DNA from 3 places in the Enterobacter sp. Taxon_2 genome. Region 2 is predicted to be linked to each of the others. Evidence: predicted binding sites of a transcription regulator. Region 2 holds the regulator's gene; each other region holds the start of a gene.
The links. The regulator CRP, encoded in region 2, controls carbon source genes, mostly activating them, when cyclic AMP is high. The targets are predictions, from matches to a motif close to ATGTGANNNNNNTCACAT.

Region 1 (5,469 bases), 560 kb from region 2:
TCGGACGGCGGAACGATGCGATCCACAGCGGAATCCACAAAGCCGACGTGCGCTTCAACCCAGGCTTTATCTTCGTCTGCTACAGCGTTAAGAACGTGGCCTTTCAGCTGCGTGGTGCCGCGCACCATGTTTTCACAGGCGATGATGTTCAGCGGGGTGTCGATGCCCTGCGCTTTACGTTTTGCCAGGCCTTTCGCGACCGCAGGAGCGATGCGCTCAAGGACGACCGGACCTACGGCAGTGGTGACCAGATCGACGCTGGCGATAAGGTCGATAACGTCTTCACCGATGCTGCTGACCGCGTTGACGCCCGATACCGTCTCGACCTGCTCGTTTTCACCGACAACATGGACCTGATAGCTATGACGCGCATTCAGGGCATCCAGGACGACCTGATTCACATCGGCGAATGTCAGCGTAATGCCCGCGTCTGCCAGCAGTTTACCGATAAAACCACGACCGATATTACCTGCGCCAAAATGTAATGCTTTCATAGTGTTAACCTTCATCAATGTTTTTACCCGAGAGGGCTGGGGTGAGGAACGTTTTCCCCCTCACCCTAGCCCTCTCCCCGGGGGGAGAGGGAGGAGTACCGTTATTTGTTAAGCAGAGCCAGAACTTCGTCAACGCTTTCAGTCTGTGCCAGACGCTCGATGACGGACTCATCATCCAGCGCGTTGGTCAGGCTGGTAATCACCTGAATGTGCTCGTTGTTGCGAGCGGCGATACCAATTACCAGACGGGCGATGTCGTCTTCTTCTTCACCGAAGCGCACGCCCTGCGGATACTGACAGAATACGACGCCGGTTTTCAGGACGCGATCTTTCGCTTCGACCGTACCGTGCGGCACCGCGATGGATTCGCCCAGGTAGGTTGGCGTCAGTTTTTCGCGTTCCAGCATCGCGTCAACATATTCAGGCTGAACGTAGCCGCCTTTCACCAGTTGCTCACCGGCAAAGCGAATCGCGTCTTCTTTGGTTGCCGCGGTACGACCGAGGAAGATGTTTTCCGCACCCAGTTTGAACAGGTGGGCATTGCTCTCGTCAAAGCTGTCCTGCAGGCTGGAGCGCACTTTCACTTCGTTATCTTCGTGACGCTGCGCGGCAACCAGACGTTCGGTCAGGCTGGTGTACAGGCCGCTGTCGAGGAAGTTGGTCAGCGAAATGTGCTGTGCCTGCGGCACCTGGCGCATGGCGCGTTCGGTCAGGTCGCGGTGCGTGATGACCAGGTCAACATCCGGCGGCAGGCTGTTAATAGCGCTGTTGGTCACGGAGATGTTGGTCAGGCCCGCATCCTGCACTTTCTTACGCAGCACGCCTGCACCCATTGCGCTGGAACCCATACCGGCATCACAGGCAACGATGATTTTACGCACGTGGCTCAGGTCGTTAGAGACATCACCTGCTGCCAGTGGCGTCGCGCCTTTGGATTCGGCTTTCATGTCGTGCATACGGCGGGTTGCCGCTTCAATGTCATCATCTTCTTTCACTTTGCTGGTTTTCAGCAGGATTGAAGAGACCACGAAGGAGACGGCCATTGCCGCAAAGATCGCCGCGATGTTTGCGAAGTAAGCCCCTTTTGGCGTCATCGCCAGTACCGCCAGGATAGACCCCGGAGAGGCTGGAGAAACCAGACCACCGCCCAGCACGCTCAGGGTGAACACACCGGTCATACCGCCGAGGATAACGGCCAGGATCAGACGTGGGTTCATCAGCACGTAAGGGAAGTAAATTTCGTGGATACCGCCCAGGAAGTGGATGATCGCCGCACCGCCAGCAGACTGTTTTGCGCTGCCACGGCCAAAGAAGATGTACGCCAGCAGAACACCCATACCTGGACCTGGGTTGGCTTCAATCAGGAAGAAGATAGACTTGCCGAGATCGTGAGACTGCTGAATACCCAGCGGCGAGAAGATGCCGTGGTTGATGGCGTTGTTCAGGAACAGGATTTTCGCCGGTTCAACAAAGATAGACGCCAGCGGCAGCATGTCGTGCGCAACCATGAAGTTAACGCCTGCCGCCAGAATTTTGGACAGCACTTCAACCGCAGGGCCAATGCCGAGGAACGCCAGAATGGCGAGGATCATCCCGATGATGCCCGCAGAGAAGTTGTTCACCAGCATTTCGAAGCCGGATTTGATCTTACCATCAACCCAGACGTCGAATTTCTTAATCGCCCAGCCGCCCAGAGGACCGGCAATCATCGCCCCGAGGAACATCGGCATATCCGCACCGACGATAACACCCATGGTGGTGATAGCACCCACGACGCCACCACGGTCACCGCCCACCAGACGACCCCCGGTGAAACCGATGAGCAGCGGCAGGAGATAGGTAATCATTGGGCCAACAAGTTTCGCCAGCGTTTCGTTAGGCAACCACCCTGTCGGAATGAACAATGCGGTGATGATACCCCACGCGATAAACGCGCCGATATTTGGCATCACCATGTTGCTGAGGAAACGACCAAAGCTTTGAACTTTGATCTTGAAATCGGATGACATAAAACACCCCTTCTTCTGTTTACGCTTAGGCTTGTGGCCCGAGGTTTATTGTTAATGAGGCGGCAGAGGTAGCCGGACCCTGTTCTGATGCTGTGAAATCTGGCACTGAATCGTTCAACTGTCCAGACAGCGAAAATTTGTGTGACACATGTCACGTAAATGTAGGGGGTGTGGACATCAATGAGGTGATCTCAATCACAAAACAGGTGTGCAAAAAAAATACGATGGCGAGAAATACGGCAAAAACCACCCCTTTTCGTGATGTTTGTCACATTTTGATTTCATGTGTTTGTTTCTGGATTGTGACTGATTTCACAAAATATTTTTATGCGGATTTCTCCGGCTGTGATCGGCGGCAAACTCTGATTCGCGATTCAGCGCCAGGATGATATTGCACGACACGATAAGCTAAAAAACCACTTTTCATGTGTGGTATGGCGAAAAGTTAAAAGGTGGATTACGCTCATATTGTAAGGTTAAGTCTATTATTATTCAGGATATATTTTGACACGCTTATAAACTTGCATGGAGATATTATAAAAATACATACTTCCCGGCCCTGGGAATAATGAACACAACCCCGTGTTTATAAAAATTAATTAGGTTGCGTACCGTTTTATTAATTTAATGAGTTGACGTTGTTTAAGTGAGGAGAATATGTTTCTCAACTATTTTGCGCTGGGCGTATTGATTTTTGTATTTCTGGTTCTGTTTTACGGAATCATCGCCATTCATGACATCCCTTACAATATGGCCAAAAAGCGTAACCATCCGCATGCCGATGCAATTCATACGGCAGGGTGGATTAGCCTGTTTACGCTCCATGCCATCTGGCCGTTCCTGTGGATTTGGGCCACCCTGTACCGCGAAGATCGTGGCTGGGGTATGCAAAACCACATTACAAAGCCTGATGAGGTCCCGGGCATGGATGCGCTCGCCAAACGCGTGGCGGAACTCGAACAAAAGCTGGCCGCGGTAAAGCCTGCTGCTGATAAGAACACGCTGGAGCGCTAATCATGGATCTGTTGATTATTTTGACCTACGTGGCATTTGCCTGGGTGATTTTTAAAATATTCCGAATTCCGGTCAACCAGTGGACGCTTGCCACCGCAACATTAGGCGGCGTATTTATTGTTGCCGGACTTATTCTGTTAATGAACTATAACCACCCGTATACCTTTACGGCGCAAAAAGCGGTTATTTCCATTCCGATTACGCCGCAGGTGACCGGTGTGGTCAGCGAAGTGACCGATAAAAATAACCAGCTCATTAAAAAAGGCGAAGTGTTATTTAAACTGGATCCAGGCCGCTATCAGGCGCGCGTCGACAGACTTCAGGCCGACCTGGTAACCGCGACGCACAATATCGATAATCTGAAAGCGCAGCTGGCGGAAGCCGTTGCCAATACCACGCGCGTCTCCGCTGAACGCGATCGCCTCTATAAAGATTATCAGCGCTACCTGAAAGGCAGCCAGGCGAAGGTGAATCCGTTCTCTGAAAGCGATATCGACAACGCGCGGCAGAACTACCTGGCACAGGATGCCCTGGTGAAAGGCTCCGTTGCTGAACAGGTGCAGATCCAAAGCCAGTTAGACAGCATGGTGAACGGTGAACAGTCGCAGATTGCCTCCTTGCGCGCCCAGCTTGCCGAAGCCAAATACAATCTGGATCAGACCGTGGTGCGCGCGCCAAGCAATGGTTACATCACCCAGGTGCTGATCCGTCCGGGGACCTATGCCGCCGCGCTGCCTCTGCGCCCGGTGATGGTCTTTATTCCTGAACAGAAGCGTCAGATTGTGGCCCAGTTCCGTCAGAACTCGCTGCTGCGTCTGAAGCCGGGTGATGAAGCGGAAGTGGTGTTTAACGCGCTGCCGGGTCAGGTGTTCTCCGGGAAGCTTACCGCGATTCTGCCGGTTGTGCCGGGGGGGACCTATCAGGCGCAGGGCGCGCTGCAGTCGCTGACGGTCACTCCGGGTAGTGATGGTGTGCAGGCCATCATTGAGCTGAACCCTAACGCGGAGGTCGATGCGCTGCCAGACGGTATTTTTGCCCAGGTGGCTGTCTATTCGGACCACTTCGCCCACGTCTCGGTCATGCGTAAAGTGCTGCTCCGTATGACCAGCTGGATGCACTACCTCTACCTCGATCACTAATCCTTCCAGGGCAGGAATGCGACACGCAGACCTGCCCTTTTTTCATCGCTTGATCCATACTGACTTTTTTGCAGCATCAAGGATCAGGCAATGAAACTCATCGGCAGCTATACCAGTCCCTTCGTGCGAAAGATCTCGATTCTCCTGCTGGAGAAGGGGATTGAATTTGAATTCATTAATGAACAGCCCTACAACGCGGAAAACGGCGTTGCGCAGTACAACCCGCTGGGGAAAGTCCCGGCGCTGGTGACGGACGAGGGCGAATACTGGTTCGATTCCCCGATAATTGCGGAGTATATCGAGCTGCTGGGCGTTGCCCCGGCCATGCTGCCGGCTGACCCAAAAGCGGCGCTGGCAGTGAAGCAAATCGAAGCCCTGGCCGATGGCATTATGGATGCGGCGTTAACCTCCGTACGTGAACAGGCCAGACCCGCCGCCCAGCAGTCGGAAACGGAACTGTTACGCCAGCGGGAAAAAATCAGCCGCAGCCTGGACAGGTGCGAGCAACTTATCCGGGAGGGTAAGATTCACCCCGACAGCCTGAACCTGGGGACCATCGCCATCGCCTGCGCGATTGGTTATCTCAACTTCCGCCGCGTCTCCCCGGGCTGGTGCGTCGACCGTCCGCTGCTGGTGAAACTGGCAGACACGCTGTTTAGCCGCGAGAGCTTTGCCCGTACCGAACCGCCAAAGGCTTGACGCGGGTTATAACACTTCGGCGTCGGAGGCGGTACAATCCCTCCACATGTTAACTCCCTCTCCCGTCGGGAGGGGGGAAGATATTTACTCGCCAGGCGCTTTCATGACTACTCA
Region 2 (5,469 bases):
TTCCTGCCCGACAACGTTCACTATCAGTTGACCGAGCACGGCGGCCACGTCGGGTTTATCGGCGGTACGCTGCGCCGCCCGAAAATGTGGCTTGAGACGCGTATTCCTGACTGGCTAACCCCTTATCTGGACGGTGCAAAATGATTATTCCCTGGCAGGATCTGGCTCCCGAAACACTCGATAATCTGATTGAAAGTTTTGTATTACGCGAAGGCACCGATTATGGTGAACAGGAACGCTCGCTTGAGCAAAAGGTCAACGATGTTAAGCGCCAGCTGAAAAGCGGCGACGTGGTGCTGGTGTGGTCAGAACTGCATGAGACGGTCAATATCATGCCCCGCAACGCGTTTCACGGCTGATCTTCCACCCTTTTAAGTCAGGGAGTTGCTATGTCTGCCAGACATCCGGTTATTGCCGTTACGGGGTCGAGTGGTGCGGGAACCACCACCACCAGCCTCGCCTTTCGCAAGATTTTCGCCCAGCTGAATCTTCGTGCGGCGGAGGTCGAAGGCGACAGCTTTCACCGCTACACGCGTCCGGAGATGGATATGGCCATCCGTAAGGCGCGCGATCTGGGTAAACACATCAGCTATTTCGGCCCGGAAGCCAATGACTTCGGCCTGCTGGAACAAACCTTTATAGAGTACGGTCAGAGCGGCAAAGGGCAGTCCCGCAAGTATCTGCATACCTATGATGAAGCCGTTCCCTGGAATCAGGTACCGGGGACGTTCACCCCGTGGCAACCGCTGCCGGAACCCACCGACGTACTGTTTTACGAAGGATTGCACGGTGGCGTGGTCACCCCTCAACACGACGTGGCGCGCCACGTGGATCTGCTGGTCGGCGTGGTCCCTATCGTTAACCTGGAGTGGATCCAGAAGCTGACGCGCGACATGAGCGAGCGCGGCCATTCACGAGAGGCGGTGATGGACTCGGTGGTGCGCTCCATGGAAGATTACATCAACTTCCTGACGCCGCAGTTCTCCCGTACCCATATTAACTTCCAGCGGGTGCCGACGGTGGACACCTCCAACCCGTTTGCCGCCAAAAGCATCCCGTCTCTGGATGAGAGCTTTGTGGTGATCCATTTCCGCAATCTCGAAGGCATTGATTACCCCTGGCTACTGGCCATGCTGCAGGGCTCGTTTATTTCGCACATGAATACGTTAGTCGTGCCGGGCGGAAAAATGGGGCTGGCGATGGAGCTCATCATGACGCCGCTGGTGGAGCGACTGATGGAGGGGAAGCAGATTGCGTGAGTTGTTTTGCCCGGTGGCGCTGCGCTTACCGGGCCTACGGTCATGCTTTAGTAGGGCGGGTCAGCGAAGCGCCACCCGCCAAAAGATTAAGCCTCGATCACTTCATACGAATGCGTGATTTTTACCGCTTTCTCCAGCATTAACGCCACAGAGCAGTACTTCTCCGCAGACAGGTCCACCGCACGCGAGACCGCTGCGTCTTTCAACTCTTTACCGGTGACCACAAAGTGCAGATTAATATGGGTGAACAAGCGTGGCGCCTCTTCGCGACGTTCTGACGTGAGTTTAACCTCACAATCCGTCACGTCATGACGACCTTTTTGCAGAATCGACACCACGTCAATGGCGCTGCATCCCCCTGCCGCCATCAGCACCATTTCCATTGGGCTTGGCGCTTTATCGCCGGAGTTACCGTCCATCAAAATCTGGTGTCCTGACGCGGACTCGCCCAGGAACGTTAAACCTTCAACCCATTTCACGCGCGCTTGCATATTCTTAAACTCCAACGTTGCATTTTTGGTGACAGATTACGCGTGCGTTACATTTCTCGCAATGGAAGGCGACCTGCATCATGCTGAAGCGAGACACCAGGAGACACGCGGCGAAAGCTATGCTAAAACACTCTGGATGCTACAGTAATACATTGACGTTACACATGTATGCAGAGGACATCAAACTTTACTGGCTGCGAAACGTTACGGTAGCCGACTTCCCAGGGTATGGGTAAGAATTCGATTGCAACCCCAGAGTCCGGATGCATCTGATGACTCTGGTGACAGCTTATAACAGAGGATAACAGCGCATGGTGCTTGGCAAACCGCAAACAGACCCGACTCTCGAATGGTTCTTGTCTCATTGCCACATTCATAAGTACCCATCAAAGAGCACGCTGATTCACCAGGGTGAAAAAGCGGAAACGTTGTATTACATCGTTAAAGGCTCGGTGGCAGTGCTGATCAAAGATGAAGAAGGGAAAGAGATGATCCTTTCTTATCTGAACCAGGGCGATTTCATCGGTGAACTGGGCCTGTTTGAAGAGGGCCAGGAACGTAGCGCCTGGGTTCGTGCAAAGACAGCATGTGAAGTGGCTGAAATTTCTTACAAGAAGTTCCGTCAGCTGATTCAGGTTAACCCTGACATCCTGATGCGTCTTTCTTCCCAGATGGCGCGCCGTCTGCAGGTCACCTCAGAGAAAGTGGGCAACCTCGCCTTCCTGGACGTGACTGGCCGTATCGCACAGACCCTGCTGAACCTGGCGAAACAGCCAGACGCCATGACCCACCCGGACGGCATGCAAATTAAAATTACCCGTCAGGAAATTGGTCAGATCGTCGGTTGCTCCCGTGAAACAGTGGGCCGTATCCTGAAAATGCTGGAAGATCAAAACCTGATCTCTGCCCACGGTAAAACCATCGTGGTTTACGGAACGCGTTAATTCCGCTTAAACGGCGTGCCATCGCAAGGTGTCACGCCGTTTTTGTCTCTACTCTCCATGTGGCGCAGGCTGATCTATCACCCGGAAGTTAACTACGCACTGCGACAAACGCTGGTGTTGTGTCTTCCCGTGGCCATAGGCCTGATCCTCGGACATCTTCAGCAAGGTCTGCTGTTTTCCCTCGTGCCTGCCTGCTGCAACATCGCCGGTCTGGACACGCCGCATAAGCGCTTTTTCAAACGCCTGATTATCGGCGGCTGCCTGTTTGCGGGCTGTAGCCTCGCCGTACAGCTGTTACTGGCTCGTGATATCCCGCTGCCGCTGATCCTGACCGTGCTGGCGATGACCCTCGGCGTCACGGCGGAAATCAGTTCGCTGCACGCCCGCCTGCTTCCCGCGTCGCTGATTGCGGCCATCTTCACGCTGAGCCTCGCCGGGAATATGCCGGTGTGGGAGCCGCTGCTGATCTACGCCCTGGGGACATTATGGTACGGCCTGTTTAACTGGTTCTGGTTCTGGCTGTGGCGGGAGCAGCCGCTGCGTGAATCCCTGAGCCTGCTCTATGTGCAGCTTGCGGATTACTGCGAAGCCAAATACACCCTGCTGACCCAGCATACCGATCCGGAAAAATCCTTACCGCCCCTGCTGACGCGCCAGCAGAAGGTGGTGGATCTGATAAGCCAGTGCTATCAGCAGCTGCATATGCTCGCCGCCAACAAGAACCACGAGTACAAACGGCTGCTGCGCACCTTCCAGGTCGGGCTGGATCTGCAGGAGCATATCTCCGTGAGCCTGCACCACCCGCAGGAGGTGCAAAAGCTGGTCGAGCGCAGCCACGCCGAAGCGGTGATCCGCTGGAACGCGCAGACGGTGTCCGCACGCCTGCGCGTTCTGGCCGATGATATTCTCTATCACCGCTACCCGACGCGCTTTAACATGGACAAACAGCTGGGCGCGCTGGAGAAAATCGCTCGTCAGCATCCGGATAACCCCGTCGGCCAGTTTGCCGCCTGGCACTTCAGCCGTATCGCCCGCGTGTTGCGCACGCAGCGCCCGCTTTATCCCCGCGACCTGATGGCGGATAAGCAGAAACGGCTGCCGCTATTGCCCGCGCTCAAAAGCTATCTTTCTCTTAAATCGTCCGCCCTGCGCAACGCCGCACGAATTAGCGTGATGCTCAGTACCGCCAGCCTGATGGGCATGGCGCTGCATCTGCCGAAACCCTACTGGATATTAATGACCGTGCTGTTTGTCACTCAGAACGGCTACGGCGCCACGCGGGTGCGTATTCTGCATCGGGCGGGCGGCACCATGGCCGGGCTGATCATCGCGGGCGTGACGCTGCACTTCCACGTGCCGGAAGGCTATACCCTGGCAGGCATGCTGGCGATCACGCTGGTAAGCTACCTGATTATCCGCAAAAACTACGGCTGGGCGATGGTGGGCTTTACGGTGACGGCGGTATATACCCTGCAGCTGCTCACGCTCAATGGCGAACAGTTTATTGTCGCCAGGCTGATTGATACCCTGATCGGCTGCCTGATTGCTTTTGGCGGCATGGTCTGGCTGTGGCCGCAGTGGCAAAGTGGACTGCTGCGCCAGAACGCCCACGACGCGCTGGAAGCCGACCAGCAGGCCATTCGCCTGATCCTGAGCGACGACCCGCAGCCGTCGCCGCTGGCTTATCAGCGCATGAAGGTCAACCAGGCGCACAACGCCCTGTTCAACTCACTCAACCAGGCAATGCAGGAGCCGGGCTTTAATTCGCACTATCTGGCAGACATGAAGCTGTGGGTGACGCACAGCCAGTTTATCGTCGAGCACATTAACGCCATGACCACGCTGGCGCGCGAGCACACGATGCTGACGCCGGATCTGGCGCAGCGCTATTTGCAGTCGTGTGAAATTGCGTTGCAGCGGTGTCAGCAGCGTCTGGAATATGACTCGCCGGGTGAGTCGGGAGATTCGAACATTCTGGAAGCGCCGGAAACGTTAACCCACGGGCCAATGAGCACCCTGGAGCAGCATTTGCAGCGCGTACTGGGGCATCTGAACACCATGCACACCATTTCGTCGGTGGCATGGCGTCAGCGTCCGCATCACGGGATTTGGCTAACCCGCAGGTTGAAGCGGACGGCGTATTAACCTTTTACGATCTTCGCGACCGCGGCGGCAAACCGGGTTAACCCGTCTTCAATGTCTTTGTCTTCCACCACCAGCGACGGTGCAAAGCGCATCACGTCCGGCCCGGCGTTGAGCACCATCACCCCTTCGCGAGCGGCGGCGTGCAGGAAGTCGCGCGCGCGGCCCTTATACTGCGGCTTCAGCTCGGCACCAATCAATAACCCCATACCGCGGATCTCGCTGAACACATCGTACTGCTCGTCAATCTTTTGCAGGTGTTTTACGAACAGCTCGCGCTTCGCGCTGACGCCGTTCAACACCTCTGGCGTGTTGATGATGTCGAACGCGGCACCCGCCACGGCGCTCGCCAGCGGGTTACCGCCGTAGGTAGAACCGTGAGAGCCAACGTGGAACGCGGAGGCGATCTCCTGCGTCGTCAGTACCGCACTCACCGGGAAACCGCCGCCGAGCGCTTTAGCACTGGTCAGAATATCCGGCGTCACGCCGTAGTGCATATACGCGAACAGATCGCCGGTACGTCCCATTCCGCACTGCACTTCATCAAAGACCAGCAGCGCCTGATGTTCGTCGCACAGTTCGCGCAGCCCTTTCAGGAATTCCGGGGTTGCCGCCGTCACGCCGCCTTCACCC
Region 3 (5,469 bases), 1.4 Mb from region 2:
ATTTGTCAGACAAATGAAAGTGGGTTAAGCAGAATTATCCATAAGATTAGCTAAGAAATCCCTGATACCCCTCAGCGGACTAAACGTCACCTGGCGTTAAAGGGGTTCAAGATGTTTTTCATCAAAAATGCACCAGGCACCTGAACACGGTTATTCCGCAGAATTTGATTTAGCGCAATTTTATTAGCACATCATATATTCGAAACGATTAATCCGTATTTCTCTTTTTCACGGAGTATTATTCCAACTTAATATTTTCGAAAGAGTAACAGTGTATCACTGCAATAAAAATTGTTAATTATTAGAGCATTAAACCATATTCAATTCATGGCAAGCTGATTGCATTTCTGTACTATATTAAACTTTGTAATGTATGGTAAATACAGCCCAATTAAGAGTTTTCTTAGACCAAAGACAAGGGTATGCTTATTTATATCGAACACAGGAAGTGAATTTCGGTCGACTTCGGTCACGGCAGAATGTGTATTTCTGCTCTTTTCTTCATATTTGCCTGACGCTCAGGTTAAGCAACGGACATCACGTCCCACAGTCAATAAGGATATGAGTATGGCTACCCAAACGATGATGCAAAAACTTAACGCGCAGATGAACCTTGAGTTCTACGCCTCGAATCTGCACCTTCACTTAAGTGCGTGGTGTGCCGAGAATAGCCTCACGGGATCTGCCACATTCTTTCGCTCTCAGGCGCAAAGTAACGTCACCCATATGATGCGTGTCTTTAACTTCCTGAAAGCCGCAGGGGCAAATCCTGTCGTTAAAGCCCTTGATGGGATCAATGAAAATTACTCTTGCCTGGAAGAACTGTTTCAGAAGACGCTTGAAGAGTATGAACAACGCTGCAGCACCCTCAACAAACTGGCCGATGAAGCCAAAGCGCAGCAGGATATTACGACGCTCAGATTCTTACGCGATATGGATAAAGAGCAGCAGCAGGATGGCCTGCTGCTGAAGACGCTGGCGGATGAGATCCATAATGCGCAGCAGGCGGGTTTATGTCCTGAGCAAACCGACCGTCATCTGCTCGACATCGTGGCGGTGCAGCACCACTGAGTTTTTTGGCCTGCTCCCATCCGGAGGAGCAGGCTCCCTTCACGTCTCCAACCTTCTGCTTTTGCTGAAATTTAACAAATCAGATCTGGCTCCCAATGATTAACCACACAACGTGTGATGATTTATTTAGTTACATAATCATTGACGAGGGAGCATCATGATCACCATTGAGTTTGTTGTCATTCTCCTCTGCCTGCTGACGGGTACGCGTTTCGGCGGTATGGGGCTCGGGTTAATCAGCGGTATTGGTCTTTTTATTTTATGTTTTGTCTTTGGTCTGCAACCGGGTAAGCCGCCGGTAGACGTTATGCTGACCATCCTCGCGGTGATTGGTTGTGCCGCTACGCTGCAGACTGCGGGTGGCCTCAACGTCATGATGCAGTTTGCTGAACGTCTGCTGCGCAAACACCCACAGCACATCACCCTGCTCGCTCCATTCACCACCTGGATGCTGACCTTTCTGTGCGGCACCGGGCATGTGGTCTATACCATGTTCCCCATCATTGCGGATATCGCCCTGAAAAAAGGGATCCGCCCCGAGCGCCCTATGGCCGTGGCATCGGTCGCGTCGCAGATGGCGATTACCGCCTCCCCCGTGTCCGTTGCCGTGGTGTCGCTGGTGTCTATCCTGGCGGCCCAGCATGGCATCGGCCACGCGTGGGGGATCCTGGAAATTCTCGCCGTGTCGGTTCCCGCTTCACTTTTCGGCGTAGCTATTGCTGCCCTGTGGAGTTTACGCCGCGGAAAAGATTTGGCGGATGACGTGGAGTTTCAGGAAAAGCTGAAAGATCCTAAGCAGCGCGAGTTTATCTACGGTGGAACGGAGACGTTAATGAATCAGCGTTTCCCTAAACAGGCCTACTGGTCCACGTGGATTTTCTTTGCCGGTATTGCCGTGGTCGTTTTGCTGGGTGCGTTCCCTGAGCTGCGCCCCGCCTTTGAGCTGAAAGGCAAAATGACGGCGCTGTCGATGAACCTTGTTATTCAGATGATGATGTTAATTGCAGGGGCCGTGATGCTGATGGCCTGTAAGGTCAATGCGTCGGCGATTTCCAACGGCGCGGTGTTTAAGGCCGGTATGGTCGCGATCTTCTCGGTGTTCGGCGTGGCGTGGATGAGCGATACCTTTTTCCAGGCGCATCTCGACGAGTTAAAGCTGGCGCTGGAAGGCGTCGTGAAAAGCCACCCGTGGACGTATGCTATTGTGCTGTTTCTGGTGTCAAAACTGGTGAACAGCCAGGCGGCTGCGCTGACGGCCGTTGCGCCTATGGGCCTCATGCTTGGCATCGACCCGAAAATGCTGATCGCCTTTTTCCCTGCGTCATACGGCTATTTCGTCCTGCCGACCTACCCAAGTGATTTGGCCTGCATCGGCTTTGACCGTTCAGGCACCACCCGCATCGGCAAATTTATCATCAACCACAGCTTTATTCTGCCTGGGCTGATTGGGGTAAGCTGCGCGTGCGCGGCGAGCTACCTGCTGGTCCAGACGTTCTTTTGACAGTATCAAGGGGCGACACATGCCGTCGCCCATTTCCCGGTTTTAGTGGGATTCACCCTGCGGCGTGAATCGCAGTTCAATCAGGGCGATGGCTTTCTGGATCGCACGAAGCGTAACCGGATCGGCGGCAGCGGGATGGCTGGCGAAATCGATGTTTTTCAGCTGCGTAGACATCTTCTCGCGCACTTCAACCGGCGCAATCACGTCAAGAACATCAAGGATTTGTTTGATAACCAGCTGACAGGCGACAACGTCAGAGACCAGTTCCTGATCGGCGCTCAGGTTTTGTGACATGGGGTTTTCTCCTTATTTAAAGGCCGCCATAGTAGCAAAACACACCCCTGGCATCTCCCCTTCATCGCCTTCAGGTATAAAAAAACCCGCCGAAGCAGGTTTTTTTATCAGAACATGGCGCCCGGCGGCACGTCTTTGAAGGTGCGGCAGTAATTGGCCCACATACTTTTCAGGATTTTGCGCAGTTTCACGATGATGCTCCATTAACTTGTTATACAACTTTATTATCAACGTGACTATAATATGACCACCATCACAAAAATCAACACTTTTGTGATGCACATCACATTTATATCAGAGCATGGCCTGAAAGCGCTCACCGCGGACCCGTTGCGAAGAGTGAGGGCAGATTGTCCGGCTATTCCAGCCATTGCAGCGGGCATCTGCGGGTACGATAACGTATTTCCATCCACTCAGAGCGAATCATGAAAAGAGTCATTGTAGCCGGCACAATCCTGCTGCTCGCGGGATGTACTATTAACCGCCAGGCTGAAGTCAGCAGCCTCGACGCGCCGAACGGCATCGTCCGCCTCGACTACGGCCAGGCTGCGCTGCAAAATGCGTATTCCGATGAGTATGTGAATAACGGCACGGCGGCAAAAGCGTGTCAGAGCATGGGGTATGCCACTGCCTCAGCCTATGGTCAGCCCATTAAAACCTGCACTCTGACCAGCGGCTCTTTGTGCCTGAACGAGAGCGTGACTATCCAGTATAAATGTATGGGTTACGCCGTTAATCCTAAGTCAACTAATCCGTGGTATTAATCGAAGCTGCCAGCGCATGCTGGCAGTTTATTTCATTATGAACAAAAATAATTCTCATTAATAAGTTATAAAAATCGCCAATGCGTTTTATTCCCATTCGTATTTTAAATAAATAAAATAAAAATTTTACGTTTTGCAAATAATTAAATAACAAATTATAGTGTCGCTCATTGTGAACCAGAAATAATAATCCGGAGCGTCACCATGCTGAAAACTGAAATGATCGACAAGCTCAACGCACAAATGAACCTTGAGCTTTTTTCATCCCTGCTCTACCAGCAGATGAGCGCCTGGTGCAGCTACCATAGTTTCGAGGGCGCTGCCGCGTTTCTGCGTCGTCACGCTCAGGAAGAGATGACCCACATGCAGCGTCTGTTTGATTATCTGACAGATACGGGCAGCCTGCCGCGCATTGAAACCGTGGCATCACCGTTTGCTGAGTATAATTCTCTCGATGAACTGTTCCGCGCCACCTACGAGCACGAGCAGCTTATCACGCAGAAAATTAACGAACTGGTTCATGCCGCGATGACCAGCCAGGATTATCCAACCTTTAATTTCCTGCAGTGGTACGTCGCTGAGCAACACGAAGAAGAGAAGCTGTTTAAATCCGTGCTGGATAAATTATCTCTGGTGGGGAAATCTGGCGAAGGTCTTTACTTTATTGATAAAGAACTCTCCACTCTTGATACGCAGAATTAATTTCAGCGCGGTGCCGGTTTCCGGCACCGCGTTAATTTACATACACCCCGCACAGCTGGTGCAACGCCAGTCATGGGGATTCACGGCCTGGTAAAAATAGCGGTAGCTGGACGTCTCCAGCGGAATACCCACCTCGAAAAACAGATCCGTTAACCAGTCGACATTCTCGATGATCCACTCATCTTCCTGTAAGCCTTGTGCAAAGGTTTCATCTTCAGGATCAATAATCGAATAGATTGCCCAGGTGCCCATATCCTTTTCGCGGCGGGACTCGGGAAGGTTCAGGGGCTGATTCTGCCAGCTGATTATCCAGTGACCATGGCACAACAGGTTACCTCCCCGGCTCCATGCCGCGGTAAAGGGATTCTCCCCTGCCATAAGACCCTCACTTAATTTGATAATTTGTATTTATTGTTTACGTTACGCCGGAATGTCGGGCAGCAGTATTGCCCTTATGAGGTAGGCATAGGCCTGGGTCATTAATACGTAAATAATTTTTTACACCACTTGTAACGGTGATTTGACGAGTAACGGCTTTTCCCTTACTCTGCGCCGCAGATTTTGTCGCGGTTAAGAAGCGTTGTAGAGGAAAGCGTGAAAAACAGAACTCTGGGAAGTATTTTTATCGTCGCCGGAACGACAATTGGCGCAGGAATGCTGGCAATGCCCCTGGCAGCCGCGGGCGTGGGATTTGGCATGACCCTGCTGCTGCTGGGAACGCTCTGGGCGCTGATGTGTTACACCGCCCTGTTGCTGCTTGAGGTATACCAGCACGTACCCGCCGACACCGGTCTGGGTTCGCTTGCGGCACGCTATCTCGGACGCTACGGCCAGTGGATAACTGGCTTTAGCATGATGTTCCTGATGTACGCCCTGACCGCCGCCTATATCAGCGGTGCCGGGGAGCTCATCGCCTCCAGCGTCAACGACTGGTTTGGCTCTGACATTACCCCTGCGACGGGCGCCATCTTCTTTGCGCTCATCGGCGGCGGCGTGGTCTGCGTGGGCACATCGCTGGTCGATCTGTTTAACCGTTTTCTGTTCAGCGCTAAAATTCTCTTCCTGATTGTCATGCTGGTGCTGCTGGCGCCGCACGTGCACAAGGTTAACCTGCTGACGCTGCCGCTGGAAAAAGGG

Region 1: the regulator CRP is predicted to act here: its motif matches at 2,760-2,777, upstream of AC4IC4_RS00615 (PTS mannitol transporter subunit IICBA).
Region 3: the regulator CRP is predicted to act here: its motif matches at 3,138-3,155, upstream of azuC (stress response protein AzuC).

Annotation. Positions count from the first base shown of each region.
Region 1 is NZ_CM178024.1:134,582-140,050, forward strand. It holds gene mtlD (mannitol-1-phosphate 5-dehydrogenase) at 1-494, opposite strand, end outside; gene AC4IC4_RS00615 (PTS mannitol transporter subunit IICBA) at 596-2,503, opposite strand; gene AC4IC4_RS00620 (DUF3302 domain-containing protein) at 3,161-3,517, shown strand; gene AC4IC4_RS00625 (HlyD family secretion protein) at 3,520-4,656, shown strand; gene AC4IC4_RS00630 (glutathione S-transferase) at 4,747-5,355, shown strand; gene selA (L-seryl-tRNA(Sec) selenium transferase) at 5,459-5,469, shown strand, end outside.
Region 2 is NZ_CM178024.1:4,420,780-4,426,248, forward strand. It holds gene AC4IC4_RS21115 (hydrolase) at 1-144, shown strand, start outside; gene AC4IC4_RS21120 (YheU family protein) at 141-359, shown strand; gene AC4IC4_RS21125 (phosphoribulokinase) at 390-1,259, shown strand; gene AC4IC4_RS21130 (OsmC family protein) at 1,346-1,750, opposite strand; gene crp (cAMP-activated global transcriptional regulator CRP) at 2,062-2,694, shown strand; gene AC4IC4_RS21140 (YccS/YhfK family putative transporter) at 2,752-4,839, shown strand; gene argD (bifunctional acetylornithine/succinyldiaminopimelate transaminase) at 4,836-5,469, opposite strand, start outside.
Region 3 is NZ_CM178024.1:2,999,833-3,005,301, forward strand. It holds gene AC4IC4_RS14245 (non-heme ferritin-like protein) at 568-1,071, shown strand; gene AC4IC4_RS14250 (anaerobic C4-dicarboxylate transporter) at 1,229-2,572, shown strand; gene AC4IC4_RS14255 (DUF2766 family protein) at 2,615-2,866, opposite strand; gene azuC (stress response protein AzuC) at 2,974-3,057, opposite strand; gene yecR (YecR family lipoprotein) at 3,292-3,630, shown strand; gene ftnA (non-heme ferritin) at 3,835-4,332, shown strand; gene AC4IC4_RS14275 (hypothetical protein) at 4,369-4,710, opposite strand; gene tyrP (tyrosine transporter TyrP) at 4,927-5,469, shown strand, end outside.